2 regions of the Rahnella selenatireducens genome follow, and region 2 is predicted to be linked to the other one. Evidence: predicted binding sites of a transcription regulator. Region 2 holds the regulator's gene; the other holds the start of a gene.

Region 1 (14,820 bases), on a different contig from region 2:
TCTTTCGAATTGGCGCGGATTTTCAGGTGAACGTTAATTTTCTGCCCCAGCGTAATTTGCGTGACCGGTTTACCCTGTTCATCGGTGTAATCACGGGTAATTTCCAGCCCGCGCGAAATGGCTTTCTTCGGCGCGGCGAGGTCAAAACCGGCCTGCGTCACCACGTACCACGCTGGTGCGTCGTTACCATTCTCCACGCGCAATGCCTTCGCATCGGCGGTGAAATTGGCTTTTGCAAACAGTCCCTGTACGCTGGAAATCAGCTGTGGTTCAACATTTTTGGTTTTGCTGATCTGCGTGATTTTCAGCGCGTCCGGTGCCGTTGCCTGCGCCGCGACCTGTGCGGAATAGCTTTCCAGCGCCAGAATGCTCATTGCCGAAGAATAGGTGGTATAGCGCTCCTCTTTCAGCGATTTGACCATGTTTTCCAGCACCTGCGGCGGAATGGCAGACACTTTTTCCGGGAAGTGGCGCGTGATGAGATACAAACGCGTCGCGTCCTGAACCAGCGGGTCAAAGTAACTTTGTGTCCACCAGGCTTTGTCATACGCCTTACTCAGCTGCTTCCACGTTGGCTGCAACAGGGTATTGGCTTCATCATCCATTTTCAGCATGCGGTAGGACGATGCCAGATACAGCGCGCTGAGATCGGTTTTCCAGGTGCCCGGATAGCGTTGCTGCAACGTGTCCTGCACCGACGCCAGCGAACTGGTGGTGATTTCGCCCTGACGCGTTAGCAGATACACCGCCCACGCACGCAGACGAAGGGTATACAAATCATCACTCTGGTTGGCCGCCAGCTCGCGCAGTGCCGCGTTGGCTTCATCGAGCATACCGGCCGGTAACGCAACGCCGGCGGCTTTGGCTTCCAGCAGATATTGCACCACGTAAGGCGTGACGAACGGATCGGTTTGCGGCGACGAACGCCACAGGCCAATCGCGCCATTGTCGTTCTGACGTGAACGCAGGATCGCCAGCATATCTTTCAGTTTTTTGCTAGTCTCCGCCTGACTCAGCGAACCTTTCATTTCCGGATGCTGACCTTCAAGGATCATCGGAATCGAACGGCTGACAATCTGCTCAGAACAGTAATACGGATAATCCGCCAGATACTGTGAAAGCCCGTTGGTCAGCACCAGCGGTGAGTTGGAAACCGCAGCTTTGCGCACCGCATAGGCATCAAACATCTGACGCAGATTATCGACCGTCTGACTGCTGCCGCTCATGCGCCCCATCACTGACTGCGTGCGGAACGGCATGGCCGGGCGCACCGATGTGCTGATGGTGCGACGGCTGGTTTTATCGGCATACATTGCTTCAAAGACCAGCGGTGCATCGCCCGGCACGGCTTTGGCACGCAGACGGAAATTAATCAGACCTTCACGTTTTTCAGCCAGAGACAGGTTCTGATCCGCTTTACCAACCACCTCCAGCTGCGGCGGCACCGCCAGATGCACGGCGATGGCCACGCTCTTGCCGTTCAGCCCTTGGAGGTTATTGCTCACGCCGACGCTGACATCGAACTCATCGCCCGGCGCGACCATTGCGGGCACGTTTGGCGTCATGATGAAGTTATCGCGCACGGTCGCCGAGGTCTGCGCTTTGCCGATTTTGTCCGGTGTGACGGAAATCGCCATCACGCGTATTTTGCCATTGAAGTAATCCGGCACCTGATAATCAAACTGCTTCTCGCCGTTCACTTCAGTAATGCCTGACCAGTACGCCACCGGTTTGTCGCGTTTACGCTTGAACGGATTGACGTTCAGATCCAGCCCTTCACCGCCGTCACCGCCCGGTGCAGCCGCCAGTTGCATCAGCTTGCTGAACTCCGGCAAGATCAGGTCGAGGATTTGTGAACTTTCCACGCCCAACTCACGCTTGCGGAAGAAATACTCCAGCGGATCTTTCAGGCGATAACGGGCCACCTGCAAAATACCTTCGTCCACGGCAAACAGCGCAACCTGCTGCGGGCCATCGGTCATGACGGTCATCGCCAGGTTTTCGCCCGGCTTAATGACTTCCGGCGCATCCACTTCCAGATAGTTCTGGCGCGCTTTGGTGCTGATTTTAAACGGCATCACGCCGTAACTCAGCGGGCTCATAAAGATTTCATTGGAATTCACATCACGCACAAACTGCACGTTGATGTAGCCGTTACCTTCCATTCCGGCAGGCACGCGGATTTTCTGTACCGAACTGGTGGTATCCGTGTGGAACCACTGCCAGCTGTAGACTTTATCTTTCTCGATGGTGATCAGCCCGCTGCCGGTATAAGGCGCGTTGATGGATACCTCGATTTCCTCACCCGGCTGATATTCCGCCTGATTGAGTTTCAGTTTCAGCTCGGCGTTACGATCCAGCGAACGGCTGAGGTTGGCGTTGCCCGCGACGGTGTACGCGATGCGGTTAAGCACTTTGCCCTGCGCGTCTTCCACCACCAGCACGAAATCCCCCGGCTTATCAGTCGTCAGCGTAAGCTCATTACCCTGCGCGGTGAGCGAAAGCGGTTGTTCCGAAAGCTGTACTTCCTTCATTTTCGACTGATATTTATAAACGCCGGAATCCTGCTTGGTCAGAACCGAAATGTATTTCTGTTCAATCAGCGCCACTTTCAGCGCTGGCAGGGCAATCTGTTTCAAGGTCGGATCAACGGCAATCACGTTCAGGTGACGCACTGCACCGCGGTTGATGTACCCCAAATCCCCGTCCGGTTTCACGCCAATCAGATAGTCGTACGGCGAGACCAGAACCCGTGCGGTCGCAGAAACTGAACGCCCGCCACCGGCCACAAAAGCTTCTGACAGCAGTTGCAGCTGATAGGTCGCATCGGCATACGATTTCAGATCCAGCGGAATATTCGCCGTACCTTTCTCATCGGTCGTGCGGTCTTCCAGATTGGTTTCAAAGCCGTCACTGTTCTGGCGATTCTCGTAGAACGCATAGTCCGGGAACGCGTCGAAGCTCGGATACATCGGACGCAGCGTCAGTTTCGACGTCACGCGGCGATCCTGCGCTGGCGTACCAAACAGATTTTGCACGTCGATATTGGCCTGCAATTCCGTCGGTTTCACCCAGCCTTGCTTACGCTCCGGCGTCAGTTGCAGTTTCACTTTCAGCTGATCCGGCTCGAACTCTTTCACGTTGACTGAGGTGTGGCCCAGCAGCACGGAAGATTCGTTGTCTTTGCCGATCAGATACAGATATACGTTCCATTCACCGGTCGGCGAATTGTCGTCGGTGGTATAGCTCAGTTCGTTGAAACCACTGGCACCGAGCGTCAGCGGAAGAGTGCTCATCAGCTTGTCGCGCGGGTCATGGATTTCAGCGCGCACCGGCACACCGGCTAAACCCATGCTCCAGTCGGCTGCGCGGGTGATCAGACCGATATTGAAGGTATCGCCCGGACGATAAACGCCGCGATCGGAGAACAGATAACTGCTCAGCGTGCGCGGGTCGTTCGGGGTTTCTTCGCCATCCACGTCGAACCGCGAGAAGTCGAGGCCGCGGTCATTATTCCGGTCGGCAGGCAGGAACGAAACATCGCCCTCTTTTTCGACCAGGAACATCACCGGTTGCCGCTCGCTGGTGTAAACATCCAGCGCAGGGAAACGCACATGCCCGTCAGCGCCGGTGGTTTGCGTCAGCAGCGTGACGCCGTTTTTCGCGATAACCGAGACTTTGGCGTTGCTGACCGGGGTACCGCTGTGAATCGACTGCACAAATACGTCGCGGGTTTTATCCTGTGAACGCTTGGCAATAATCCCCAGATCGGTGACCACCACAAAGCGGGAATCGCCGACCGGCGCTTCGTCTCCGTTCTGTTCGTCATCCTGATACTGATAACCGTCGTCATCGGTTGCCGGTTTTTCTTCTTTCTTCTTCGGATCCCATTCCGACAGCGTCAGCAGGAATACGCCGCGATGCGAACTCGGATCAGTGGACAGATAACGGGAAAGATCGACGCCCTGATAATTCACTTCACCCGGTTTGTCGTTATTCACCGCCGTCTGATATTTGAAATGCTCGGTAAAATACTCATCATTCAGACGGTTAAATTCCGCAGACGAATATTCACGGCTTTTAAATGACACGATGTGTTGCAGCTGGCTTGGGATTACGCGTTTGATGTCCAGACGCATTCCCGGCACGTTACGCGCGGCCACGCTGATTTGTTTGTCACCGTTCACCGACAACAGCGAACCCTGCGACATAAATTGCAGAGACTTTGGATAATCCGGGACTTCAACAATGCGGTAGACTTTTTCCGGCATTTTATAGCCGCCGGAAGACGTCAGCACATTGTCGATCTCCACCAGCATGGCGCGGTGCGCGGGCGCATCGAAGCGGAAACTGAACTGCGGCTGATAGTCGCTTTCGGCTTCGTTCAGCTGAATATTCAGCGGCGTGGATTGTTCCAGCACGTTATTTTCGACGCTGTCCACATTCCAGCTGGCGTAATCATCCGGGCCGGTTGCAGCGTCTGAATCGTTCGGATCGTGCTGTGGTAACAACCAGACTTTCACGGCGCGGCGGATATCTTTGTCTTTCACCGCATCGCTAAACCCGATGATCAACGCACGCTGACCTTTTGCGCCGTCGGCATCGACCACCTGCGCGCTGGCGTCACTCACTGTCAGGCTGTAAAGCGTTGGCACGGAAACCCAGACGTTACGCGCCTGCGTGGTTGCATTTGATGCCACCGACGCCTTCACGCCCTCGCCTATCATCATGTGTACAGAGCCGCCGTGGTCAAGCGATTTCAGCGGTTCGGAATGCACCCAGGCATTGAGTTTTTTCTGGTCGTAGACCACGGAATAATTGAGTTTGGATTCCGTTTTGGCTTTCCCTTCGCTCAGGCCCAGAGAGATTTGTTTCTCAAAACTGGCCACATCCACCGGCGCATTGAATTTGACGTTGAAAATCGCGCTGCGTTTTTGCGGATCCTGCGGGTCCTGATAATACTCGGCGGTCCCGGACTGATAATCGAAGGCAGGCGCGGTGAATTCATAACGCGTGGACGCCAGTTTGATTTGCGGCGCGAGCAATACGTCAGGTGTAAAACTCACTTCGTATTTTGTGCCCATGGGCAGCGGATTTTTTGGCGTGAAGACCAGCGTATAACCGCTGACCCATTTCCATTCGCCTTCGGTTGCCGGTTTCAGCGAAATGCCTTTTTCGACCACTTTGCCGACATCTGTCAGCGGCGCAGCAGAATTTCTAAAATTAAATATGGCCTGCTGAGGCGCAATTTTTTGCGCAGCATAATTAATCGCTTCCGGGTTACTGACCCGCACGCTGGTTTCCTGATACACCATCGGTGCCGGTTCGATCGGCTGCGGACGGTTTAACCACCAGTGCCAGCCGTAAATTCCCGCACCGGCCGCGCACAGCAGCACCAGAATCGTCAGGCTGATGGCTTTCGGGTGTTTATCGACGCCGTCTTCCATGCGCGTAAATCCGCGCTTCAGCCAGCCGGACATTGCCGTCCACCAGACTGGCGCACGCCAGTCGATATTGCCGACCACAGGTTTAATGACGCGCCCGAGCAGGCCTAAAATAAAAGCCAGCGCGCGGAGGACGCCTTTTATCAGTGTAAAAGGCAAACGAAGTAAGAATCTGAGTAAATCCATTTGTAGCTGTACCCCTAATCCCTATGACCCATAATCTGAAGTGATATTTAAGAAAAATATTTTTAAATTCAGAATATTGCGAAAGTTTTTACTGAAGATAATATTCGCAAGAAGCGCGGCGAAGGATAATAACTATCCGACGAAAAAGCCATCAGATAAAGCGTAGCAGCCAGACCGTTTTTTCGACCAATTTCTGCGCTGCCAGCAACGCAATTGTGTGAAACAATGGCGAAAGAATTTTAAGGACGGTGGCAGAGGATATGAAGACCAAACTGATTACCCGCGAAGGCTACGACAAGCTCAAAGCTGAGCTGGATTTTCTGTGGCGCGAAGAGCGTCCGGAAGTCACCAAAAAGGTGACCTGGGCCGCCAGCCTGGGCGACCGCAGTGAAAACGCCGATTACCAGTACAACAAAAAGCGCCTGCGCGAGATCGACCGCCGTATCCGCTATCTCACCAAATGCATGGAACAGCTGCGCATCGTCGATTATTCACCGCAACAGGACGGGAAAGTGTTCTTTGGTGCGTGGGTGGAAGTGGAAAACGACGATGGCGACATCAAGCGCTTCCGCATCGTCGGTTATGACGAAATCTTTGGCCGCAAAGACTACATTTCTATCGACTCCCCGATGGCGCGTGCGCTGCTGAAAAAGGAAGTCGGCGACAGCCTGGTGGTCACCACGCCGGTCGGCGATGCGACGTGGTATGTCAATGAAATTGACTACGGCAAATAATCAGATAACGCCCAAAACGTGAGGCACATCGTCCCGACGGCTGGCATTTTCAGCCTTCAAATCGTATAACGGTGCCCTGTATTTACGTCACTCACTAACGAAAAAACTGATACCCGACCTATGAATGATCAACTGAGCCGCATTATCGCAAGTGAATTGCAGGTTCGCCCGGAGCAGGTTGCTTCCGTGGTGCGTCTGCTGGATGAAGGTAATACCGTGCCCTTTATTGCGCGGTATCGTAAGGAAGTCACCGGTGGGTTGGACGATACCCAGTTGCGTCAGTTAGACACACGTCTGGGGTATCTGCGTGAGCTGGAAGACCGCCGCCAGACCATCCTGAAATCCATCGAAGAACAGGGCAAACTGAGCGACGATCTGGCTAAAGCGATCAACACCACGCTGAGCAAAACCGAGCTGGAAGACCTTTATCTGCCGTTTAAACCCAAACGCCGTACGCGCGGGCAGATTGCGATTGAAGCGGGCCTTGAGCCACTGGCCGATCTGCTGTGGAATGAACCGCAGAACGAGCCGGAAACCACTGCCGCTAAATTTGTCGATGCCGAAAAAGGCGTCACCGATACCAAAGCGGCGCTCGATGGCGCACGCTACATTCTGATGGAACGCTTCGCCGAAGATGCATCGCTGCTGGCGAAAGTCCGCGATTACCTGTGGAAAAATGCGCATCTGACTTCCCGAATGGTCGACGGTAAAGAGCAGGAAGGCGCGAAATTCCGCGATTATTTCGATCATCATGAACCGATATCTCAGGTGCCTTCTCACCGTGCGCTGGCGATGTTCCGCGGCCGCAACGAAGGCATCTTACAACTGGCGCTGAATGCCGATCCGCAACACGATGAACCGCCAAAAGAAAGCTACGCCGAACAGCTGATTATCGATCATCTGGGCCTGCGTCTGAACAACGCACCGGCCGACGTCTGGCGTCGTGCGGTGGTGAACTGGACGTGGCGCATCAAAGTGCTGCTGCACCTCGAAACCGAGCTGATGGGCACCGTACGTGAACGCGCCGAAGACGAAGCGATTAACGTTTTCGCCCGCAACATGCATGATTTACTGATGGCTGCACCAGCCGGAATGCGCGCCACTATGGGCCTTGATCCAGGTCTGCGTACCGGCGTAAAAGTCGCCGTTGTGGATAACACTGGCAAACTGGTGGATATCGATACGGTTTATCCCCATACCGGTCAGGCGGCGAAAGCGGCGCAGCAGGTTGCCGCGCTGTGCATCAAACATAATGTTGAACTGGTGGCGATCGGCAACGGTACCGCTTCACGCGAGACCGAACGCTTCTTCCTTGATCTGCAAAAACAATTCCCGAAAGTGATTGCGCAGAAAGTGATCGTCAGCGAGGCAGGCGCGTCCGTCTATTCCGCTTCCGAACTGGCCGCACTGGAATTCCCGGATCTGGACGTGTCGATTCGCGGTGCGGTCTCCATTGCCCGCCGTTTACAAGATCCGCTGGCTGAGCTGGTGAAAATCGACCCGAAATCTATCGGTGTCGGTCAGTACCAGCATGACGTCAGCCAGAGTTTGCTGGCGAAGAAACTCGATACGGTCGTCGAAGACTGCGTGAACGCCGTGGGGGTAGATCTGAACACCGCATCGGTTCCGCTGCTGACCCGCGTTGCAGGCCTGACCCGCATGATGGCGCAGAATATCGTTAACTGGCGCGACGAAAACGGGCAGTTCCGCAACCGCGAACAGCTGCTAAAAGTGAGCCGTCTGGGGCCGAAAGCCTTTGAACAGTGCGCGGGCTTCCTGCGTATCAACCATGGCGATAACCCGCTCGATGCCTCAACGGTTCACCCTGAAACCTATCCGGTCGTCGAACGTATTCTGGCCGCCTCACAGCTGGCGCTGAAAGAGCTGATGGGCGATTCCAACGCGCTGCGCGGCCTGAAAGCCAGTGAATTCACCGACGACAAATTCGGTGTGCCGACCGTTACCGACATCATCAAAGAGCTGGAAAAACCGGGGCACGATCCGCGTCCTGAGTTCAAAACCGCGACCTTTGCCGATGGCGTGGAAACCATGAATGACCTGATGCCGGGCATGATCCTCGAAGGCTCGGTTACTAACGTCACCAACTTCGGTGCGTTCGTGGATATCGGCGTTCATCAGGACGGACTGGTGCACATTTCTTCTCTGGCGAACAAATTTGTCGAAGATCCGCACACCGTAGTGAAAGCCGGCGATATCGTGAAAGTCAAAGTGATGGAAGTCGATTTGCAACGCAAACGTATTGCCCTGACCATGCGCCTGGACGAACAACCGGGCGAAGCCCCGGCGCGTCGCTCCTCCGCACCGGCAGCAGGCAATAACCGCGATGCGCAAAAACGTCCTGCGTACAGCAAACCGGCAGGCCGGAATGCAGCACCTGCAGGGAATAATGCGATGGCCGATGCACTGGCCGCCGCGATGGGTAAAAAACGCTAATTCTTTCGTTTTTTTCTGCCTGACGAAAGCCGCTGATAATCAGCGGCTTTTTTTATGTACTTTTTTTCGACACTTTTTAAACACAGTCCTAATGAATCAATCACTGAGGTAAATCAATAAAACAGGCGTCCTACAGGCATAGCATAGCCTCGCGGTGGAGATACCCGTGAAGAGGTTAACCTCTTTTCTTTTGTCTCTTCATGCGTATTAATTATGATAACTATTTTCGTTTGTACTTCTTTGCGTATTCGCTACGCCGCCAGTTTCAGGCTGACAACTTCGCACCAGGGACAATTTCTGAGCAATTCTTTTTGCCACACTAATCGCTGTTAAGTGGGAACACCGGGCAAGGAAGCGCGGCATTGCAGGACCTTTAACTCTCCTGCCGCCGTCTCTACATTTACCGGATCGCTTCGCGAGGAAACTATGCAACTCAAATCAAAATGTGCTTATAAAATCACCGGCTTTTCCCATGAGATTAGCCCGGCCTACCGCCAGAAATTGCTCTCACTGGGCATGCTGCCGGGGTCATTCTTCAATATCATCCGCGTCGCACCGATGGGTGACCCGGTACAAATCGAAACCCGCCGCACCAGCCTTGTGGTCAGAAAGAAAGACCTCGATTTGCTCATGCTCGAGATGATGGCCTGATCTTAAGCATCATGCCGCGTTGTCATGTTGACCTTTTTTTGGGGCGGGCCGCTTTGACTCCCCGCGTTTTCCCTTTCTCACACGTAGACCTTAACGTATGAAACCATTAACTATCGGCCTGATTGGTAACCCCAACTCAGGTAAAACGACGCTTTTTAATCAGCTGACCGGTTCCCGCCAGCGCGTCGGCAACTGGGCTGGCGTGACCGTTGAACGCAAAGAAGGCCACTTCTCCACAGAAGACCATCAGGTCACGCTGGTGGATTTACCTGGCACGTATTCCCTGACGACCATTTCCGAGCAAACCTCGCTCGATGAACAAATTGCCTGTCATTACATTCTGAGCGGCGACGCGGATCTGATGATCAACGTGGTTGATGCCTCAAACCTTGAACGCAACCTGTATCTGACCTTACAACTGCTTGAGCTCGGCGTTCCCTGCATCGTCGCACTCAATATGCTCGACATCGCCAAAATCCAGAACATCAATATTGATATCCCGGCGCTGTCTGCCCGTCTGGGCTGCCCGGTCGTCGCGCTGGTTTCCACCCGCGCCAGCGGTATCAAAGAACTGAAAGCCGCGATTGATACGATCCCGCAGGTCGAAAAACTCGAACGCGTGACCTATCATCCGGTTCTGCAACAGGAAGTGGATGTGCTGGCCACCGCCATGCCGGAAAACATGGCGATGCAGCAACGCCGCTGGCTGGCGCTGCAGATTCTCGAAGGGGATATTTACAGCCAGACTCATGCGGGCAACGCGCAGGCGTTATTACAGGAAGTAAAAGCGCGTCTGGCGCAGCAAGACCTGACTGACCCTGCCCTGCTGATTGCCGATGCGCGCTATCAGAGCATTGCGTCCCTGTGCGCGGCGGTCAGTAATTCACACCTCACCGCGCCAAATAAACTGACGCAGGTGCTCGACCGCGTGATCCTCAACCGCTTCCTCGGCGTACCGATTTTCCTGCTGGTGATGTACCTGATGTTCGTGCTGGCGATTAACATCGGCGGCGCGCTGCAACCGATTTTTGATATCGGATCCGCAGCCATTTTCATTCAGGGCATGCAGTGGATTGGCTTTACGCTGCACTTCCCGCAGTGGCTGACGATTTTCCTTGCGCAGGGCATTGGCGGCGGTATCAACACCGTTCTGCCGCTGGTTCCGCAAATCGGCATGATGTACCTGTTCCTCTCTTTCCTTGAGGATTCAGGTTACATGGCGCGCGCCGCATTTGTGATGGATCGCCTGATGCAATCACTCGGCCTGCCCGGCAAATCTTTCGTGCCGCTGATTGTCGGTTTCGGCTGTAACGTGCCGTCGATTATGGGTGCCCGCACGCTGGATGCCCCACGTGAACGTCTGATCACCGTCATGATGGCACCGTTTATGTCCTGCGGTGCGCGTCTGGCGATTTTCGCCGTTTTCTCAGCCGCCTTCTTCGGGCAGGACGGCGCGTCCATCGTCTTCTCGCTGTATCTGCTGGGTATTGTCGTCGCGATCCTGACCGGGCTTTTGCTGAAATACACCATCATGCGCGGCGAAGCGTCTCCGTTTGTGATGGAACTGCCGGTGTATCACGTTCCGCATCTGAAAAGCCTGCTGCTGCAAACCTGGCAGCGTCTGAAAGGTTTCGTGCTGCGTGCCGGTAAAGTCATCGTGGTCGCCAGTATTTTCATCGGAGCGCTGAACAGCTTCTCCTTCAGCGGTCAGGCGGTCGATAACATTAATGACTCAGCGCTGGCGTCGGTGAGTAAAGTGCTGACACCGGTTCTTATCCCGATGGGCGTTCATCCGGATAACTGGCAGGCCACCGTCGGGCTGGTCACCGGGGCGATGGCGAAAGAAGTCGTCGTCGGAACCCTGAATACCCTGTACACCGCCGAACACATCACCAATGAAGAGTTTGATGCTGCGAATTTCAACCTGTTAGGCGAACTGAACGGCGCGGTTCAGCAAACCTGGCAGGGCCTGAAAGATACCTTCAGCATCAGCGTACTTTCTAACCCGATCGAAGCCAGTAAGGGCGACGGCGAAATGGGCGTCAGCTCAATGGGCGTGATGAGCACGAAATTTGGCTCAGCGATTTCCGCTTACAGCTATCTGATTTTCGTGCTGCTTTACGTGCCTTGTGTTTCCGTAATGGGCGCAATCGCCCGCGAAACCAGCCGCAGCTGGATGACATTCTCCATTTTCTGGGGGCTGAATGTTGCCTACTCGCTGGCTACGCTGTTCTATCAGGCCGCTACGTTCAGCGATCATCCGGGGCACAGCGCACTCATCATATTGATCGTGCTAATCTTCAACGCCGTGGTGCTCACCAGCCTGCGCAAAGCGCGCAGCCGCGTCAGCGTTCATCTGCAACCGCGCAACGTGGCGGCCTGTTGTGAACCCGCCACCGGCAGCGATTGCCACTAGGAGAAATGATGGCCAGTCTGATTCAGGTACGCGACAGCCTTGCGCTGGCCGGGCGGGCAGATGCCCGCCAGCTCAGCCGCCAGCTGAATACGCCTCAACCACTGATTGAGGCGATGCTCGAAAGGCTGGTCGCCATGCGAAAAGCGAAAACGGTCGACGCCGATGACAGCTGCCTGAGCGGCAGCTGTAAAAGCTGCGCCGACGGCAAAAAATGCCTGACGGTTTCCTACACGCTCATTAACTGACGCCGACTTTCGCCCTTACTGAATAGTCGCGCCGCGGCTATTCAGCTATCATCCACAGGTCGCAACGGCCATGAATGCGCCGCAGGAGCCTGCATGATCGACAGTGAAATTACCTTCCGTAAACTTGAAATTTTCCTCGCCTACATGGAAAAGCAAAACATCACCCGCGCCGCCGAACAACTCGGCCTGAGCAGCGTCAGCGTGCATCGCGCCCTGCATTCGCTGGAAGAGGGTTTGCGCTGTCCGCTGTTTATCCATCGCGGACGCAACCTGCTGCCGCTGCCTGCCGCCGAGGCATTGCTGGAACACGCGACCCAGGTCATCGAGCAGATGGAACACGGTATTTTAGCCACGCAGCGCGCCGCCGGTTTTGGTGATAAACGGCTTAAAGTCGGCACGCTCTATTCGCTGACGCTGGAAACCATTCCCCGTTTAATCATGGGGCTGAAAATGCGGCGTCCCGAGCTTGAACTGGAACTGGTGATGGGCTCGAACAACGACCTGCTGCAAAAGCTGGAGGACGGACAGCTGGATGCGATTCTGATTTCCACCAGCGATTCCAGCGTCGATGCCCAGCGTTACGACCAGTTGCCGCTATTTCAGGACGATATCTTCCTCGCCGCACCCGCCAGTTCCGATCTGGCATGTGAAGGCACCGCCGATTTGCGCGATTTCAAACAGAAGAAATTTGTCTCGCTGGCGGAAGGTTTCGCGACCTATCACGGATTTCAGGAAGCCTTTCAGGTGGCCGGTTTCGAACCGGATATCGTCACCCGTGTGAACGATATTTTCTCGATGCTGAGTCTGGTGCAGGCGGGCGTCGGGTACACGTTAATCCCGGGCAGGATGAAAGGGGTATATGAAAATACGGTCAGACTTTTGCCGCTGGCCGAAGCCTATCAGATGCGCCAGACCATCGCGCTGGTGTTTCCGCACAGCCGCGAACACGATCCGAATTTACTCGCGCTGGCGGCTGAAAGCCGGATGTATGCGCTAGCGAGCAGAAAGCGTTGAATCAACGGGAGAGATGGCGGGTTTAACGACCTGCTTTCCCATCAGCAAGCCCTCGATTGCAATGTCCTCATCCAGATCTTCCCAATGCAAACCATAAGCACTGATTTCGTATTTCTCACGCTGCTGCTGCGTTGCATTCAACAAGACCGGAAACTGCGCTAACGCCACAGGAAAAATCTGCCCGTCTTCCAGGCTTACCCACATCGTACCTTCATCAAAACGAACGCTTTTAGGCGAAATAGTCATTCCATGCTCCTTGAAATACACGCTGATAAATGTGAGTTAACGTAATAATCTCCTTAATCTCTCGTGTCGAAAAACCTGTCTGGCGACAAATCGTCACGGGAGAAAGCCACATTTTGGCTTCTTTCTGATCCGATCTTACATGAATGTGGCCGGGTTCCAGAGGGTTTCCTTCATTGGAATAAAAGAAAAAACGGTAGTTTTTGAAGCGCAAAATCACTGGCATGCAGTTAACATCCTTGTGTCATCCGTGGATAAAAACAAAAAAGCCTTTCACTCAGGAAAGGCTTTTATTCCGTAGCTGCGCCAACCTATTACACTAATTTCTAACGCTCGTTTTCACGTAACCGCGCTGCGAGACGTCCCGCAACATGCATACCGGACTGGCATACGGACAGCGCTTCGCCCTGATCCATGGCGCGTTTTGTCAGGCCTGTCAGCACACAGCCGGGCGGCATTTCGAGTGCCAGACGGACGTCTCGCTGATAAGCCGCCACCATGGCGTCGCGCCAGTTCACGGTGCGCGCCATGTTCATCGCCAGATCATCAGCGATTTTCTCCGGCTGCCAGTAAACGCGCCCGGTGGTTCCGCTGAGATAACCGCAAACCGGGCGGGAAATATTCACCTGTTCAAAGGCTTTAACCAGTTTCGCGGCGGGTTCATCAAGCAGCGCGCAATGCGACGGCACCGTGACCGCCAGCCGGTGAGTTTTCTGCGCGCCCTGCTCTTTCGCAAGCTGCATCACCTGCTTCATAGCGGCATCGCTGCCCGCGATAACCAGCTGATCTTCCGCATTGATATTCGCCAGATACACAGGGAGTGCGTCACTGTTAACCTGCGCCACCAGCGCTTCAATTTGCGTCTGACGCAGGCCGGTGATAGCAGAAAGGCCAAAGCCTTGCGGATAAGCCTGTTGCATTAGCTCGCCGCGCAGGGCAACCAGTTTTACAGCATCGGAAAATTCCAGCGCCCCCGCGATGACGGCAGCAGGAAAGGCCCCGATCGACAGCCCGCTGCAAAAATCAGCGTCGATGCCTTCGGCCTGGCATTGTTTTGCCCAAACGACACCGGCAATCAGCAGACAGAGCTGGACCGCGCGGGTGGAATGAAAAGCGTCGGCGTTATCAAGGAGGAGTACATCTTCGCCAAGTGCCAGGCTCGCCTGTTCAATCAGGGAATGTGTCAGGGGATTATCGGGCAAGTTGTGCAGCATTTGCGGCACCTGCGGGCCCTGACCGGGGAAGGTAAATAAGATTTTCATCGTGCTCCTTGCTTCTTTTGCCAGACATCAGCCTGTCAGCGATTGCCACGGATCACGCACCCGGAACGGGCCGGTCGCGGTTTTCAGCATCACATCACCGCCGCGCAACCATTCGCTGAGGGCAAATCCCCCTTGCGGCGTATTGATCTGAACATCGGCACGGCACGGAAG
Region 2 (14,820 bases):
TGTAAGCTCATCGGGATTCACTCGATTGCCGCCTTCCTGCAACGTCAATGACTGCGGATATACGGAGTCAAAGTAAAAACTAAGTTCGTCAGTTCAAAGGCGGTCATGTTAAGCGTAAACCACCGTGACGGTTTGTGGCTGGCACAATGCCGTCTAGATTTTTTTAATGATAAAATAAGTTTTGTGTGTTGACCAGCATGATGGCATGTTATGACCTCTTTTTGGTGATAATAATCACAAAAATAGAGGTTTTAATTTGCGATACGAAATAATCTTTTTACACTCGCAAAGCAGTTGGTTAAATCGGAACGGTAAGTGAGTAAAGGTAGTAACCATACTAATTAAACTACTTAGGTGATTCGCCTGGCGGCGGATAGGGGGAAATGTGAATATTCTTGGATTCTTTCAGCGTTTAGGCAGAGCACTCCAGCTGCCGATAGCCGTGCTACCGGTCGCTGCGTTACTGCTGCGTTTCGGTCAGCCTGATCTTCTTAATATGCCGTTCATCGCGCAAGCCGGTGGCGGGATCTTCGATAACCTGGCCCTGATTTTTGCTATTGGTGTGGCATCAAGCTGGTCTAAAGACAACGCGGGTGCTGCGGCACTGGCGGGTGGTATCGGTTATTTCATTCTGACCAAAGCGATGATTACCATCAACCCGGCCGTCAACATGGGCGTTCTGGCAGGTATCATCACCGGTCTGGTCGGTGGTATGGTTTACAACCGCTGGTCTGATATCAAACTTCCTGATTTCCTGAGCTTCTTCGGTGGGAAACGTTTCGTTCCTATCGCAACCGGCTTCTTCTGTCTGATTCTGGCCGCGATCTTCGGTTACGTCTGGCCTCCGGTGCAGGATGCAATCCGCGCAGGTGGTGAGTGGATCGTAGGCGCTGGCGCATTCGGTGCGGGTATCTTCGGTTTCGTAAACCGTTTGCTGATCCCAACCGGTCTGCATCAGGTTCTGAACACCATCGCATGGTTCCAGATTGGTGATTTCACTAACGCAGCAGGCACCGTATTCCACGGCGACATCAACCGCTTCTACGCGGGTGACGGCACCGCAGGGATGTTCATGTCCGGCTTCTTCCCAATCATGATGTTTGGTCTGCCAGGCGCAGCGTGCGCAATGTACTTCGCAGCACCTAAAGAACGTCGTCCATTGGTGGGCGGTATGCTGGTCTCCGTTGCGGTGACTGCATTCCTGACCGGTGTGACCGAGCCGTTAGAATTCCTGTTCATGTTCCTTGCTCCGCTGCTGTATTTAGTACACGCCATCCTGACCGGGATCAGCCTGTACGTTGCAACTGCGCTGGGTATCCACGCTGGCTTCTCCTTCTCTGCCGGTGCGATTGACTACGCGTTGATGTACAACCTGCCGGCGGCAAGTAAAAACGTCTGGATGTTGCTGGTGATGGGCGTTGTGTTCTTCGTCATCTACTTTGTACTGTTCAGCGTAATTATCCGCATGTTCAACCTGAAAACGCCAGGCCGTGAAGACGATGCCGACCATATCGGTGAGCCGGAAGCGAACAGCAATACTGAAGAAGGTCTGAACCAACTGGCCGTGAGCTACATCAGCGCACTGGGCGGTTCTGATAACTTCAAAGGTATTGATGCCTGTATTACCCGCCTGCGTCTGAACGTGAAAGATGCCGGTACAGTTGATGATGCAGCCTGCAAACGTCTGGGGGCGTCCGGTATTGTTCGTCTGAACAAACAAAGCATTCAGGTTATCGTCGGTGCAAAAGCGGAATCTCTGGCAGATGCCATGAAGAAAGTGATGGCGCGTGGCCCGGTTGCGGCAGGCAGCGCAGCAGCGCCCGTCGTTGTGAAGGCGGCTCCACAAGCGGTGCCAAACAGCGTTAAAACCGTGGTTGAAACGCTGGTTGCTCCGGTCACGGGTGACATCGTGGCGCTGGATCAGGTGCCGGACGAAGCCTTCGCCAGCAAAGCGGTAGGCGATGGTGTCGCGATTCGTCCGACGGATAAAACAGTCGTCGCTCCGGCTGCGGGTACCGTGGTGAAAATCTTCAACACCAACCATGCGTTCTGCCTGGAAACCACTTCCGGTGCTGAAATCGTGGTGCACATGGGGATCGACACCGTTGCACTCAACGGTCAGGGCTTTACCCGCCTGGTTGAAGAAGGCGCAACGGTCACTACCGGTCAGCCTGTACTGGAACTGGATCTGGCTTACCTGAACGCTAACGCGCGCTCAATGATTAGCCCGGTTGTGGTCAGCAACATCGATGATTACACCGGTGTGATTTCACTGGCCAGCGGTTCAGTCGTCGCCGGTCAGACCAAACTGTTTGAGATTCAGGGTAAATAATTTCCTGACGCCGATTCAGTTGAGTTAGGTCTTAGCGGGAAGAGAGCAATCTCTTCCCGTTTTTTATTGCTTACGGACACGCGGTATGCAGATAACCACGATTTTATGCAAGTAACGGTTGTTTCCCGACGTGGCTTGTTGGAACATAACAGGTTATCTGTAGAGTCAATGTTGCGTAGAGGAATTGCACAATGAGTGAGGCTGAAGCCCGCCCAACAAATTTTATCCGTCAGATTATTGATGAAGATCTGGCGACCGGGAAGCACAATACCGTTCATACCCGTTTCCCGCCCGAGCCTAATGGTTATCTGCATATCGGCCATGCGAAGTCTATCTGCCTGAACTTCGGTATTGCGCAAGACTATCAGGGGCAGTGCAACCTGCGTTTTGACGATACTAACCCGGCAAAAGAAGACATCGAATTCGTTGAGTCGATCAAACACGACGTCCAGTGGTTAGGTTTCGGCTGGAGTGGTGATATTCACTATTCTTCTGACTACTTCGACCAACTGCACGGCTATGCGCTGGAGCTGATCAACAAAGGTCTGGCTTACGTTGACGAACTGTCTCCGGATGCAATCCGCGAATACCGTGGCTCGCTGACGTCTCCGGGCAAAAACAGCCCGTACCGCGATCGCAGCGTAGAAGAAAACATCGCGCTGTTCGAAAAAATGCGCAACGGTGAATTCGCTGAAGGCGCAGCGTGTCTGCGTGCAAAAATCGATATGGCGTCGCCGTTCTTCGTGATGCGCGATCCGGTTATCTACCGTATTAAGTTTGCGGAACACCATCAGACTGGCAAAAAATGGTGCATCTACCCGATGTATGATTTCACCCACTGCATTTCCGATGCGCTGGAAGGGATCACCCATTCGCTGTGCACGCTGGAATTCCAGGACAACCGTCGTCTTTACGACTGGGTTCTCGATAACATCACCATCCCTTGCCATCCGCGGCAATACGAGTTCTCCCGTCTGAATCTCGAATATTCCATCATGTCCAAGCGTAAGCTGAACCTGCTGGTGACGGATAAAATCGTAGAAGGCTGGGACGATCCGCGTATGCCGACTGTTTCTGGATTGCGTCGTCGTGGCTACACCGCTGCTTCCATACGTGAATTCTGCCGCCGTATCGGCGTGACGAAACAGGACAACAACGTCGAAATGATGGCGCTGGAATCTTGTATCCGTGACGATCTGAACGAAAACGCACCGCGCGCCATGGCCGTCATCAATCCGGTTAAAGTGATCATTGAGAACTTTACCGGTGAAGATGTGCAAATGGTGAAAATGCCTAATCATCCGAACAAACCGGAGATGGGTACCCGCGAAGTGCCGTTCACCCGTGAGATTTATATCGATCAGGCTGATTTCCGCGAAGAAGCGAACAAGCAATACAAACGTCTGGTGCTGGGTAAAGAAGTTCGTCTGCGCAATGCGTATGTCATCAAAGCGGAACGCATTGAGAAAGATGCCGAAGGTAATGTGACGACGATCTTCTGCTCATACGACATCGAAACGCTGAGCAAAGATCCTGCCGATGGCCGCAAGGTGAAAGGTGTGATCCACTGGGTTTCCGCTACTGAAGGTAAACCGGCGGAATTCCGTCTGTATGACCGTCTGTTCAGCGTGGCAAACCCGGGCCAGGCAGAAGACTTCCTGACCACGATCAACCCGGAATCCCTGGTGATCGCGCACGGTTTCGTTGAGCCTTCTCTGGTGGCTGCACAGGCTGAAATCAGCCTGCAGTTCGAACGTGAAGGTTACTTCTGTGCTGACAGCCGTTATTCCAGCGTTGAAAATCTGGTCTTCAACCGTACCGTTGGCCTGCGTGATACCTGGGAATCTAAACCCGTCGCGTAAGTCACCGATGAATGATTGCTAAACGCAGCTCCGGCTGCGTTTTTTTATGTCAGAAATTCACGGAATTTTCTTTTTCATCGCGAATTAATGCATTTTTCATGTTTACTTTTTAGACTCTTCTTTCCGAATATCAGAGTGCTGAAACGTTTAAATTAATACGTTTTTTCCTTAATTAACTGTTTTAGTTATTGATTACCAGAGTCCACTGATTTGAACCTTCGCATTCCTTGTTTGTTACACTTTTTCATCTTTATGTGCACTTTGTCATACTTCAGCCATCAGGGTTTAATTACCCATTGATAATTCGCGTCGCGAAAAATACTCTTAATCCTGCTTTATACGGTTGCGCCTCTGGCGGCCGCTTTTAATACCCGTTTGGGTTTTGCACGTTTTTTAGTCAAAATGAGGAATTTCTATGCACAAGCACCTTAACAGGGGCAGGGGATCGGCTTACCTGAAACCTGTGATGTACACGCTGGCTGGCACTTTATTGGGCGGCGGAATGATGTTTCCTGAAGAGGCCAGAGCGGCTGGCTTTATTGATGATTCGACGCTGACCGGCGGTGTGTATTACTGGCAGCGCGAACGCGACCGCAAAGATTTGAACAAAACGAAAGAAGAAACCCGCCCTGACGGCACAAAAGTCACGGTGAATAATCCCGATTACGATAAATATGCCACCAACCTTTCACACGCGACCGCCAACCTGAACCTTGATTTCTCTTCCGGCTACGCCTGGGACATGTTCGGTATCGATCTCGCCGCATTTACCGCGATCGAATTAGCCGAAGCCAGCGACAGCGGTCACCCGAACGAAATCGCGTTCTCCTCTAAAAACCATGCGTATGACGAAGACTACTCCGGTGATAAAGGCGGCGTCAGCCTCTACAAAGCGGCCGGTAAATTCAAATATGGCGGATTCTGGGGCCATGCCGGTTACATTCAGCCCACTGGACAAACGCTGATCGCCCCGCACTGGAGCTTTATGCCGGGTACCTATCGCGGTGCCGAAGCCGGGTATAAACATGATTTTGGCGATCCGGGCGAACTGAGTTTCTCCTACATGTGGGCGGATGAATACAAATCGCCGTGGCATCTGGAAATGGATGATTTCCGCCAGAACGACAAGAAAACCGGTGTTTCCTATATACACTCGCTGGGTGCGAAATACGACTTCAAAAATGATCTCGTGCTGGAAGCGGCCTTCGGTCAGGCAGAAAGTTACGTCGATCAATACTTCGCCAAAGCGTCGTACAAAATTGATCTGATGGGCAATCCGCTCACTACCAGCTACCAGTTCTATGGCGCGGAAGATCGTATCAGCAACCAGAACGATCCCAACAGTCTGTATGACGGTTTGGCCTGGTTGCAGGCATTGACTTTCGGTTACACCACCGGTCAGTTCAACTGGCGTCTGGAAGGGACAATGGTCAAAGCTGAGGGAAATCAGGGTTATTTTTTACAACGCATGACCCCAACGTATTCTTCTTCTAACGGACGTCTTGATGTGTGGTGGGACAACCGTTCTGACTTCAACGCTAACGGCGAAAAAGCGGTTTACGCCGGTGTGTTATACGACCTGGCGAAATGGGATCTGCCGGGCTTCGCAGTGGGCGGTTCTTATGTTTATGCGTGGGATGCCAAACCGAGTACCAATCCAATCTATGATCAGAGCCAGCGTCTCAAAGAAAGCGCCTGGAGCCTTGATGCGCTTTACACCATTCAGGAAGGCCGCGCAAAAGGGACGCTGTTCAAACTTCATTACACCCAGTATGACAACCACTCGGATATCCCGAGCTGGGGAGGCGGTTACGGCAACATTTTCCAGGATGAAAAAGACGTGAAATTCATCGTTATCGCTCCATTCACTATTTTCTGAGGATACTAAACCGATGAATAAATTACTGATGATGGTTGTGACTTCCCTGTTACTGGCGGGTTGTGCGCCAACAGCTACGCAAACCGAAAATGCGAAACTGCGTCAGGCGTACAGCAGCTGCATCATTAAAGCAGAAGGCTCGCCGGATAAAGTGGCGTCGTGCCAGACGATCCTTGATGTTCTAAAACAGGAACAGGAGCACAAGCAGTTTGCCGAGCTGGAAACCGTGCGTGTAGTGGATTATCAGCGTTGTCTGACGGCGCGTAAAACCGGCGATGGTCAGGCTTACGCGGCAGACTGTGGCAAAATCTGGCAGGAAATTCGTTCTAACAATTCGCCAAAACCGGTGAATTAACCGGGCGCGAACGCTGCGCACCTATCGCAAGAAAAAACAAACCCCGGCTTGCCGGGGTTTGTTTTTTTATCCGTCGCCTGAATCGCAGGCACAAAAAAACCGCCTTTCAGCGGTTAATTTATTCGGACTGACCGTAGAGATTACTGTGCAGGTTTATCATTGTGCAAAGATTCATCTTCGCGACAATCGCCCGCCTCACAGTGGCCGTACAGATACAGACTGTGGTTGGTCAGTTTGATACCGTGTTTCTTCGCAATCTCGCGCTGACGGCCTTCAATATATTCGTCACGAAATTCAATAACGCGGCCGCAATCCAGGCAGATCAGGTGATCATGGTGATGTTGTTGGGTCAGTTCGAAAACAGACTTGCCGCCTTCGAAGTTATGACGGGTAACGATACCGGCGTCATCAAACTGGTTCAGAACGCGGTAAACCGTCGCCAGGCCAATTTCTTCACCCATATCAATCAGTTGTTTGTACAGATCTTCCGCACTAACGTGATGACCTTCCGGCGCTTGCAGCACTTCCAGGATTTTGAGGCGCGGAAGCGTGACTTTTAAGCCGGCTTTCTTCAGTGCGGTGTTGTTGTCAGTCATGCGGATTCAGTCCTGTTACTATGTGCTAATCAAGTTGAGGCATGCAGCCTGTGGCATCGGCGGCACAAAAATTTGTCGCTTAAGGATTCTTCGCTTTTGAGACGTGTGCCGATCCTCAAAAACGTAGCCTGTTAATAAAGATCACAAAATGCCTGTCACATTCGATAATGCAACGACTTGATCAATAGGAAAACAGATGAGCTCAGTGTACCTTGATACCACTGAAAGTTACAATTTTGTAGCGGTTAAATTGTTAATTTCAGTAATAGTTTGGCCCTTCAATTGTAGAATAAATCCTCAGGGCCAACAGGGTTTTTAGCCAATAATTTCTGAAAGGCTCAGCTCTTCTGTGATCTGTTTGACCCACGTATCAACACGTTCGTTGGTCAGTTCCGGCTGACGGTCTTCGTCAATTGCCAGTCCGATGAAGTGCTTATCATCAGCCAGACCTTTAGACGCTTCGAAGTGATAGCCTTCAGTTGGCCAGTGGCCCACAATCACCGCGCCGCGTGGTTCGATGATGTCACGCACAGTACCCAGCGCATCGCAGAAGTATTCGGCATAGTCTTCCTGATCGCCACAGCCAAACAGCGCGACCAGCTTACCTTCGAAATCTATCTCTTCCAGCGTCGGGAAAAAGTCGTCCCAGTCACACTGCGCTTCACCGTAATACCAGGTTGGAATTCCGATCAGCAAGATATCGAATTTTTCCAGATCCTCTTTGCTGCTCTTCGCAATGTCATGCACCTCTGCAACATCTTTACCCAATTGCTTTTGGATCATTTTCGCGATGTTTTCGGTGTTACCTGTATCGGATCCAAAGAAGATACCTACTACGGCCATAAGATTACCTAACCTCTTGTTCTCAATGAAGTGCTCTGCATTGCAGGCAATAATAACGCAGATGATAGCAAACTCGCGAGGCGGAGAATATGTTTCAGCTCGCCTTCTTAACTGGTGGATAAGTTTATCGGCCAATCTTTTTAAGTGTTATCGCCTTCGTGTGCTTTGAATAACCTCAGGCTTATTGAGGTCAAAAGCAAAATTAAGAAATATGTTCTCACAATACTAAATTTTGAGAACAACCCGCCGATAGATGAAGCGAGAGGAATCTCAACATAATAAAGAAATCGATGCCCGGAGAGGTGTTCAAACATGTCCGGGGGCGAAAGCCTGCTGGCTACCTGTCTTGATTCTCCGCATCCCCGTCAATCCTCAGACCAGAAACAACCTTGTTTCGAGAGAGGCATATCGTGCAGTTTTTAAAAAATATCACCATCAGGGCCGCATTATTAACGATTTTAGGCATTTTCTGCGTCATGTGGGCAGGTGTCTCCCTTTACACCGTTACCTCACTGAATACGCTGACACAAAATACGAAGAACAGTACCGAACTGGTCAACAATATGGCGCTGATCAGCAAAGGAAATGATCAGTATTTTCGTACCGTGACACGCTTAAGCCGTGCCGTCTCACAACTTCAGGCCGATCCGTCAAAAGGGCCGGAAATTTTTGATACGGCAAAGCAATCCCTCGATGGCCTTTCTCAGGCACTGGCGAGTTTCAAAACGGCTCCGCATCCGGGGCTGGATGAGGCTTCGGTTCAGGAACTGGTCTCCAGTTGGGAGAGTCTGGTTACGCAGGGCGTTACGCCGTTGTATGCGGCGGCCGTCGGCAAAAATTTCGATGCCTATAATCAGCTCTCAAACGATGCTGTTCCTGCCCTGAGCCGTAACTTTGGTGTGTCCATGACCAAAGTCAGCGGGCAGATTGCAGTCGATTTTGAAGCAGCGCAGACCAAATCTAACCATCTGACTTATTACAGCAAAGTTATTCTGCTGACGGCTTTTTCTCTCGGCCTGCTTATTTTGCTGCTGACCGACCGTTATCTGGTGATGGCGCTGGTGAAACCGCTGGATAAAATTCGCGATCACTTCGCCGTGATTGCAAGCGGCGACCTGACGCATTACCTGGAAGAGTTCGGCAAAAACTGTGCGGGTAAATTGATTCCGCTGCTCAACGTGATGCAGTCCAGTCTGGAAAATACCGTTCAGACCATCCGCAATTGCACCAACCACATCTATCAGGGCGCGTCAGAAATCTCAGCCGGGAATAACGATCTGTCTTCCCGTACCGAAGAACAGGCATCCGCACTGGAAGAAACGGCAGCCAGTATGGAAGAGCTGACGGCCACGGTAAAACACAATGCGGACAACGCGCATCACGCGAGCCAGCTGGTGATGGAAGCGTCTTCTACCGCGCAGAAGGGCGGTAACATTGTGGCTGACGTCGTCAGCACCATGAAAGATATCTCAGGCAGCTCGAAGAAAATTGCGGAAATCACTTCTGTTATCAACAGCATTGCCTTCCAGACCAATATTCTGGCGCTGAATGCCGCGGTAGAAGCTGCGCGCGCAGGCGAGCAGGGGCGTGGTTTTGCGGTGGTCGCCAGTGAAGTGCGTAACCTGGCACAGCGCAGTGCGCAGGCGGCGAAAGAAATCGAATCGCTGATTAGCGAATCCGTTTCCCGCGTTGACAGCGGCTCTAAACTGGTAGAAAACGCCGGGCAGACAATGAACGAAGTGGTGCGCTCAATTACGCATGTCACCGATATCATGGCGGAAATCGCTTCGGCGTCTGATGAGCAGAGCAAAGGCATCAGCCAGGTTGCCGTTGCGGTGACACAAATGGACAGCGTAACGCAGCAAAACGCCGCTCTGGTGGAAGAAGCTTCGCATGCCGCGGTCTCTCTGGAAGAGCAGGCTTCATTACTGAACAACGCTGTTGCGACGTTCAAACTCAAAGACAGCATCACGAATGTCGGAAAACGACCCGCGAGCGCGGTTTCTCAGCCGTTGTTACGGCCTGCAACCGGTGTAATGACATCGAAAAGCAGTGAAAACTGGGAAACGTTCTGAGGTGAGAGTTAAGCAGTAAAAGGTAAGAAAACAGGCGGATAACCGGAAGGTTATCCGCTTTTTTATCAGCCTTCCTGACCGTTAAGATGCGACAGCAACATCTCTTCAATCAGTTCGCTACGACTGATATTGCGTTCTTCTGCCAGCTTATTGAGGGTATCAACAGCATCGGCGTTCATTTTCAGCTCTACGCGACGCAGACCACTCGCTTTATCGCGGCGTAACTGGTTGCGCTTGTTGATCCTGAGCTGTTCATCACGGGAAAGCGGATTAGTTTTTGGACGCCCCGGACGGCGGTCATCTGCGAACAGATCAATCGTCGTGCGATCCAGTTGTTCTTTTGCCATAGGTAGCGGTACAACCAGGGAAGTTTTTACATCGGAAAACGGCAAGCCGATTCCTGACGAGCGTTTCACACATTTCGGGCTAAGAAACCCTGACCCAATTTACCCCCCGCAACTCGACCTGAGTAAAACGGGGCGGCAAAATTATAGCGCGCAATCATACACTGGCGCGCCTGGGGTTCACAACGCTTAATAGCCCTGATTTCATGTTAACTTTCGAAGTTGTGCAGACTTTTTGCACAATTTATCCCCAGGATGTTAAACAGCAGGCGAATCGATGAAACGATGCACAGCGCGCAGGACGGCGTCAGGTTTTTCTGCATGCACCCAATGACCCGCTCCGGCGACCACATAGGCTTTTGCCCGTGGAAACTGTCGGCCAATATCTTCGCGATACGCATCCTGCACATAAGGGGAATCCCCACCGCGGATGAACAACGCCGGGCGATCCCACGCCGGAACTTCCTCCCAGCCGACAATTTTTGCATACTCGCTCAGCAGAACCGGCACATTGAAGCGCCATTCGCCCTGCTGGAAAGATTTCAGCAGAAACTGAATCACGCCATCTTCCTTTATATACTGATGCATACATTCGGTGGCAGAAGTACGGTCGCGCAATCCGGCATCGGTGACGGCGTTAATCGCAGCGAAAATCTCATCGTGACGACGGACGTGATAATCCACCGGCGCAATATCAATGGCGATGAGCTTTTCGATTCTGTCGGGGATGAGAGCCGTCAGCGCCATAGCCGCTTTTCCCCCCATAGAATGGCCAATTACGATGAATTTTTGGAAACCCACTTCATCCAGCGTTTCCATTAAATCCTGCGCCATCGAGGCGTAAGACATCTCCGGTGAACGCCAGGATTGCCCGTGATTACGCAAATCAACTTGCAACACTCTATGCTGTTGTTTCAGGTCGCGGGCGAGCACGCCCAGATTATCAAGGGTTCCGAACAATCCGTGGATCAGGAGAACCGGCAGCGCATCGCTGCCAGCGACTTCAGGTTCATGCACGCGATAATGTAATTTCATGGCGAAGTTCATACAGATAAACAATCTCATTAGGTTATCATGAGTGGCGGATAATTTTTAAAACGGAAAGTTTTCTGCCAGATGCCTGAGCGGGATTTGACTACCGGGAACGAAGCGGGCCGGAGCCAGCATGCAGCAAAATCGGTAAGTAGTCTGGATTTTGCTTCGCGGCGCAATTCCCCTGTTTGTTACTGCGTAGAAATTTGTATAATCCTTTTGAATGAATTTAGTAGAAAAAACAGTACTGGATAAAGATGAAAACTATTGAGGTTGACGAAGAACTCTACCGCTACATTGCCAGCCACACACAAGCCATCGGTGAGAGTGCGTCTGATATTTTGCGCCGTATGTTGAAGTTTACTGCCGGTCAGACCGCTCCTGCCGCGCCAGTAACACCAGTCGTTATTGCTGGAACTGTCGCGCAGGAAAAACCTGTCACCGCTGCCGCGCCGACGTCGCGTGAAAAAGTTCGTGCCGTGCGCGAACTGTTGCTGTCTGACGAATATGCAGAGCAGACCAAAGCGGTTAACCGTTTTATGCTGATCCTGTCGACCTTGTATTGCCTGAACCCAAAAGAATTTGGCGCAGCGACCGAGTCCCTGACCGGCCGCACGCGTACCTATTTTGCCGGTGACCAGCAAACTCTGCTGCAAAACGGCATTCATACCAAACCTAAACACGTTCCCGGAACGCCGTATTGGGTTATTACGAATACCAACACAGGTCGCAAACGCAGCATGATCGAACACATCATGCAGCTCATGCAGTTCCCGGCGGAACTGACTGAAAAAGTGTGCGGCACCCTCTAATTTTCAGCGTCAGGGAGAAACGCCAGTGGCTAATCACCCCCGTGCAGGGCAACCTGCTCAGCAAAGCGATTTGATCAATGTGGCGCAGTTGACGTCACAATATTACGTTCTGCAACCGGACCCGCAAAACCCGGCACATGCCGTGAAATTCGGTACGTCCGGTCACCGTGGCAGTTCGTTGCGTCACAGCTTTAATGAAGCGCATATCCTGGCGATTGCGCAGGCGATTGCTGAAGTGCGTAAAGAGCAGGGCACAACCGGCCCGTGCTACGTGGGGAAAGATACCCACGCTCTGTCCGAACCGGCGTTTATCTCTGTGCTGGAAGTGCTGACGGCCAACGGCGTGGACGTCATTGTGCAGGAAGATAACGGTTTCACCCCGACTCCGGCGGTGTCTCACGCGATTCTGACACACAACCGCAACGTTGGCGCACTGGCCGATGGCATTGTTATCACGCCTTCGCACAACCCACCGGAAGATGGCGGGATTAAATACAACCCGACCAACGGCGGCCCGGCAGATACTAATCTGACGTCTGTGATTGAGAAACGCGCGAACGCATTGCTGGCGGCGAAGCTCGCAGGCGTCAAGCGTCAGTCTTTGGATCTGGCGTGGAAGAGTGGCCATCTGGTGGCGCAGGATCTGGTTCAGCCGTTTATAGAAGGGCTGACCGACATCGTAGACATGGCCGCTATTCAGAAAGCCGGTCTGAAACTGGGTGTAGATCCTCTCGGCGGTTCCGGTATTGAATACTGGAAGCGTATCGCAGAGCATTACAAACTGGATCTGACGCTGGTTAACGACGAAGTTGATCAGACTTTCCGCTTCATGCATCTCGACCACGACGGCGTGATCCGCATGGACTGCTCGTCTGAATCTGCGATGGCCGGCTTGCTGGCGCTGCGTGATAAATTCGATCTGGCCTTTGCAAACGACCCGGATTATGACCGCCACGGTATCGTGACGCCTGCCGGTCTGATGAACCCGAACCATTATCTGGCGGTGGCAATTCAGTACCTGTTCCAGCACCGCCCGCAGTGGGGCAAAGACGTTGCCGTCGGTAAAACGCTGGTATCCAGCGCGATGATCGACCGCGTTGTTGAAGACTTAGGCCGTAAACTGGTTGAAGTCCCGGTTGGTTTCAAATGGTTTGTGGATGGCCTGTTTGACGGTAGCTTTGGTTTTGGTGGCGAAGAAAGTGCAGGGGCTTCTTTCCTGCGTTTCAACGGCACACCGTGGTCTACCGACAAAGACGGGATCATCATGTGCCTGCTGGCGGCAGAAATTACCGCCGTGACCGGTAAAAACCCGCAGGAACATTACAACGAACTGGCTGCCCGTTTCGGCGCGCCAAGCTATAACCGTATTCAGGCGCCTGCGACTCACGCGCAGAAAGCCGCATTGTCCAAACTTTCTCCTGAACAGGTAAAAGCAGACACGCTGGCCGGTGACCCGATCACCGCCCGTCTGACAAACGCTCCGGGTAATGGCGCGTCTATCGGCGGTCTGAAAGTGATGACCAAAAACGGCTGGTTCGCAGCACGTCCTTCCGGTACCGAAGAAGCGTACAAGATCTATTGTGAAAGCTTCCTCGGCGCAGAACACCGCGAACAAATTGAAAAAGAAGCCGTGGAAATCGTCAGCAAAGTTCTCGCTGACGCCAAATAGCACCGTTTCTTAACTGCACTGAAGGCGCTGATTATTCAGCGCTTTTTTTTTGCTCTCAATTTCGATGTAAAAAAGATATATCTAAATGCGCATTCGAACTTGCCAGATCCTGAAATTCGATCTAGTTTAGATATATCGAAATAATTCGATATATCTAAATAGGACATCAACGATGTTTAGCAAAATGTTTGAAGGCCGCCATCGCGGTCACGGTAGCAGAGAAGAAGGGCGTCGCGGTCATTGCCGCCATGAGTCATCTTTTGACGGTCAGAACGGCGATCACAGCGAGCGTCATGCGCTGCGCCGGGACGGTCGTCATCGTGGTGAAGAACGTGGCGAAGGGCGTCGTGGTGAAAGAGGTGAAGGTCGCGGGCGCGGTGAAGGCCGTCGCGGAGATCGTGGTGTGCATCGTCTGTTTGAGCACGGTGATTTACGCCGCGTGCTGCTGGCGCTGGTTGCTAAAAAACCGAGCCACGGTTATGAGCTGATCAAAGCGATTGAAGAAGCGTCTTCCGGCCTGTACGTACCCAGCCCGGGCGTGATTTACCCGACGCTTACGCTGCTCGAAGAACAGGATTTCCTGGAAGCCGTCGCCACCGGCAATGGCCGAAAAAGCTATCAGATTACCGAAGCCGGAAAAACGGAACTGGCGCAACATCAGGCCGCTGTCGATGTAATTTTCGCCCGTCTGGCCGGGGCTTCCCGTCCGCGCGGCAATAATCTGGCAGAAGGTATTCATGAAACCATGCAGCGTCTGAAACACGCCCTGCGCGGAAACATGATGCGCGCCGATATTACGCCGGAGCAGGTCGTGCGCGTGAACGCGATTTTGCAGCAGGCCGCCGGCGATATTGAAGCCGCTTTTGCGGATGAAAAGCCCGACACCGACGCACCGGTTGCCCCTAAGGCATAAAGCGATAACCCACACCGGTTTCCGTCAGCAGATGACGCGGACGGGTGGCATCGGCCTCCAGTTTCTGACGTAAATGCCCCATGTAGATGCGCAGATAGTGGCTGTGTT

Evidence for each region. Region 2 encodes Fur, which represses iron uptake genes when iron is present. Its sites were predicted from a motif close to ATAATAATGAGAACNACTATCAA; they were not measured.
Region 1: a site for Fur is predicted at 9,026-9,048, ahead of feoA (ferrous iron transporter A). Genes of this name have one in related genera too.

The regions. Positions count from the first base shown of each region.
Region 1 covers NZ_JBKEZJ010000006.1:263,911-278,730, reverse strand. Annotated here, with positions in the region: gene ACLBVC_RS12685 (alpha-2-macroglobulin family protein) at 1-5,630, opposite strand, end outside; gene greB (transcription elongation factor GreB) at 5,891-6,364, shown strand; gene ACLBVC_RS12675 (Tex family protein) at 6,485-8,818, shown strand; gene feoA (ferrous iron transporter A) at 9,245-9,469, shown strand; gene feoB (Fe(2+) transporter permease subunit FeoB) at 9,567-11,885, shown strand; gene ACLBVC_RS12660 (FeoC-like transcriptional regulator) at 11,894-12,130, shown strand; gene ACLBVC_RS12655 (LysR family transcriptional regulator) at 12,224-13,144, shown strand; gene ACLBVC_RS12650 (DUF2442 domain-containing protein) at 13,124-13,390, opposite strand; gene ACLBVC_RS12645 (DUF4160 domain-containing protein) at 13,374-13,613, opposite strand; gene mdcH (malonate decarboxylase subunit epsilon) at 13,714-14,649, opposite strand; gene ACLBVC_RS12635 (malonate decarboxylase holo-ACP synthase) at 14,677-14,820, opposite strand, start outside.
Region 2 covers NZ_JBKEZJ010000001.1:422,679-437,498, reverse strand. Annotated here, with positions in the region: gene nagE (PTS N-acetyl glucosamine transporter subunit IIABC) at 386-2,332, shown strand; gene glnS (glutamine--tRNA ligase) at 2,524-4,194, shown strand; gene chiP (chitoporin ChiP) at 4,661-6,073, shown strand; gene chiQ (ChiQ/YbfN family lipoprotein) at 6,087-6,428, shown strand; gene fur (ferric iron uptake transcriptional regulator) at 6,569-7,024, opposite strand; gene fldA (flavodoxin FldA) at 7,340-7,867, opposite strand; gene ACLBVC_RS02085 (methyl-accepting chemotaxis protein) at 8,278-9,942, shown strand; gene ybfE (LexA regulated protein) at 10,008-10,289, opposite strand; gene ybfF (esterase) at 10,545-11,333, opposite strand; gene seqA (replication initiation negative regulator SeqA) at 11,576-12,130, shown strand; gene pgm (phosphoglucomutase (alpha-D-glucose-1,6-bisphosphate-dependent)) at 12,156-13,799, shown strand; gene ACLBVC_RS02060 (PadR family transcriptional regulator) at 13,972-14,712, shown strand; gene kdpE (two-component system response regulator KdpE) at 14,702-14,820, opposite strand, start outside.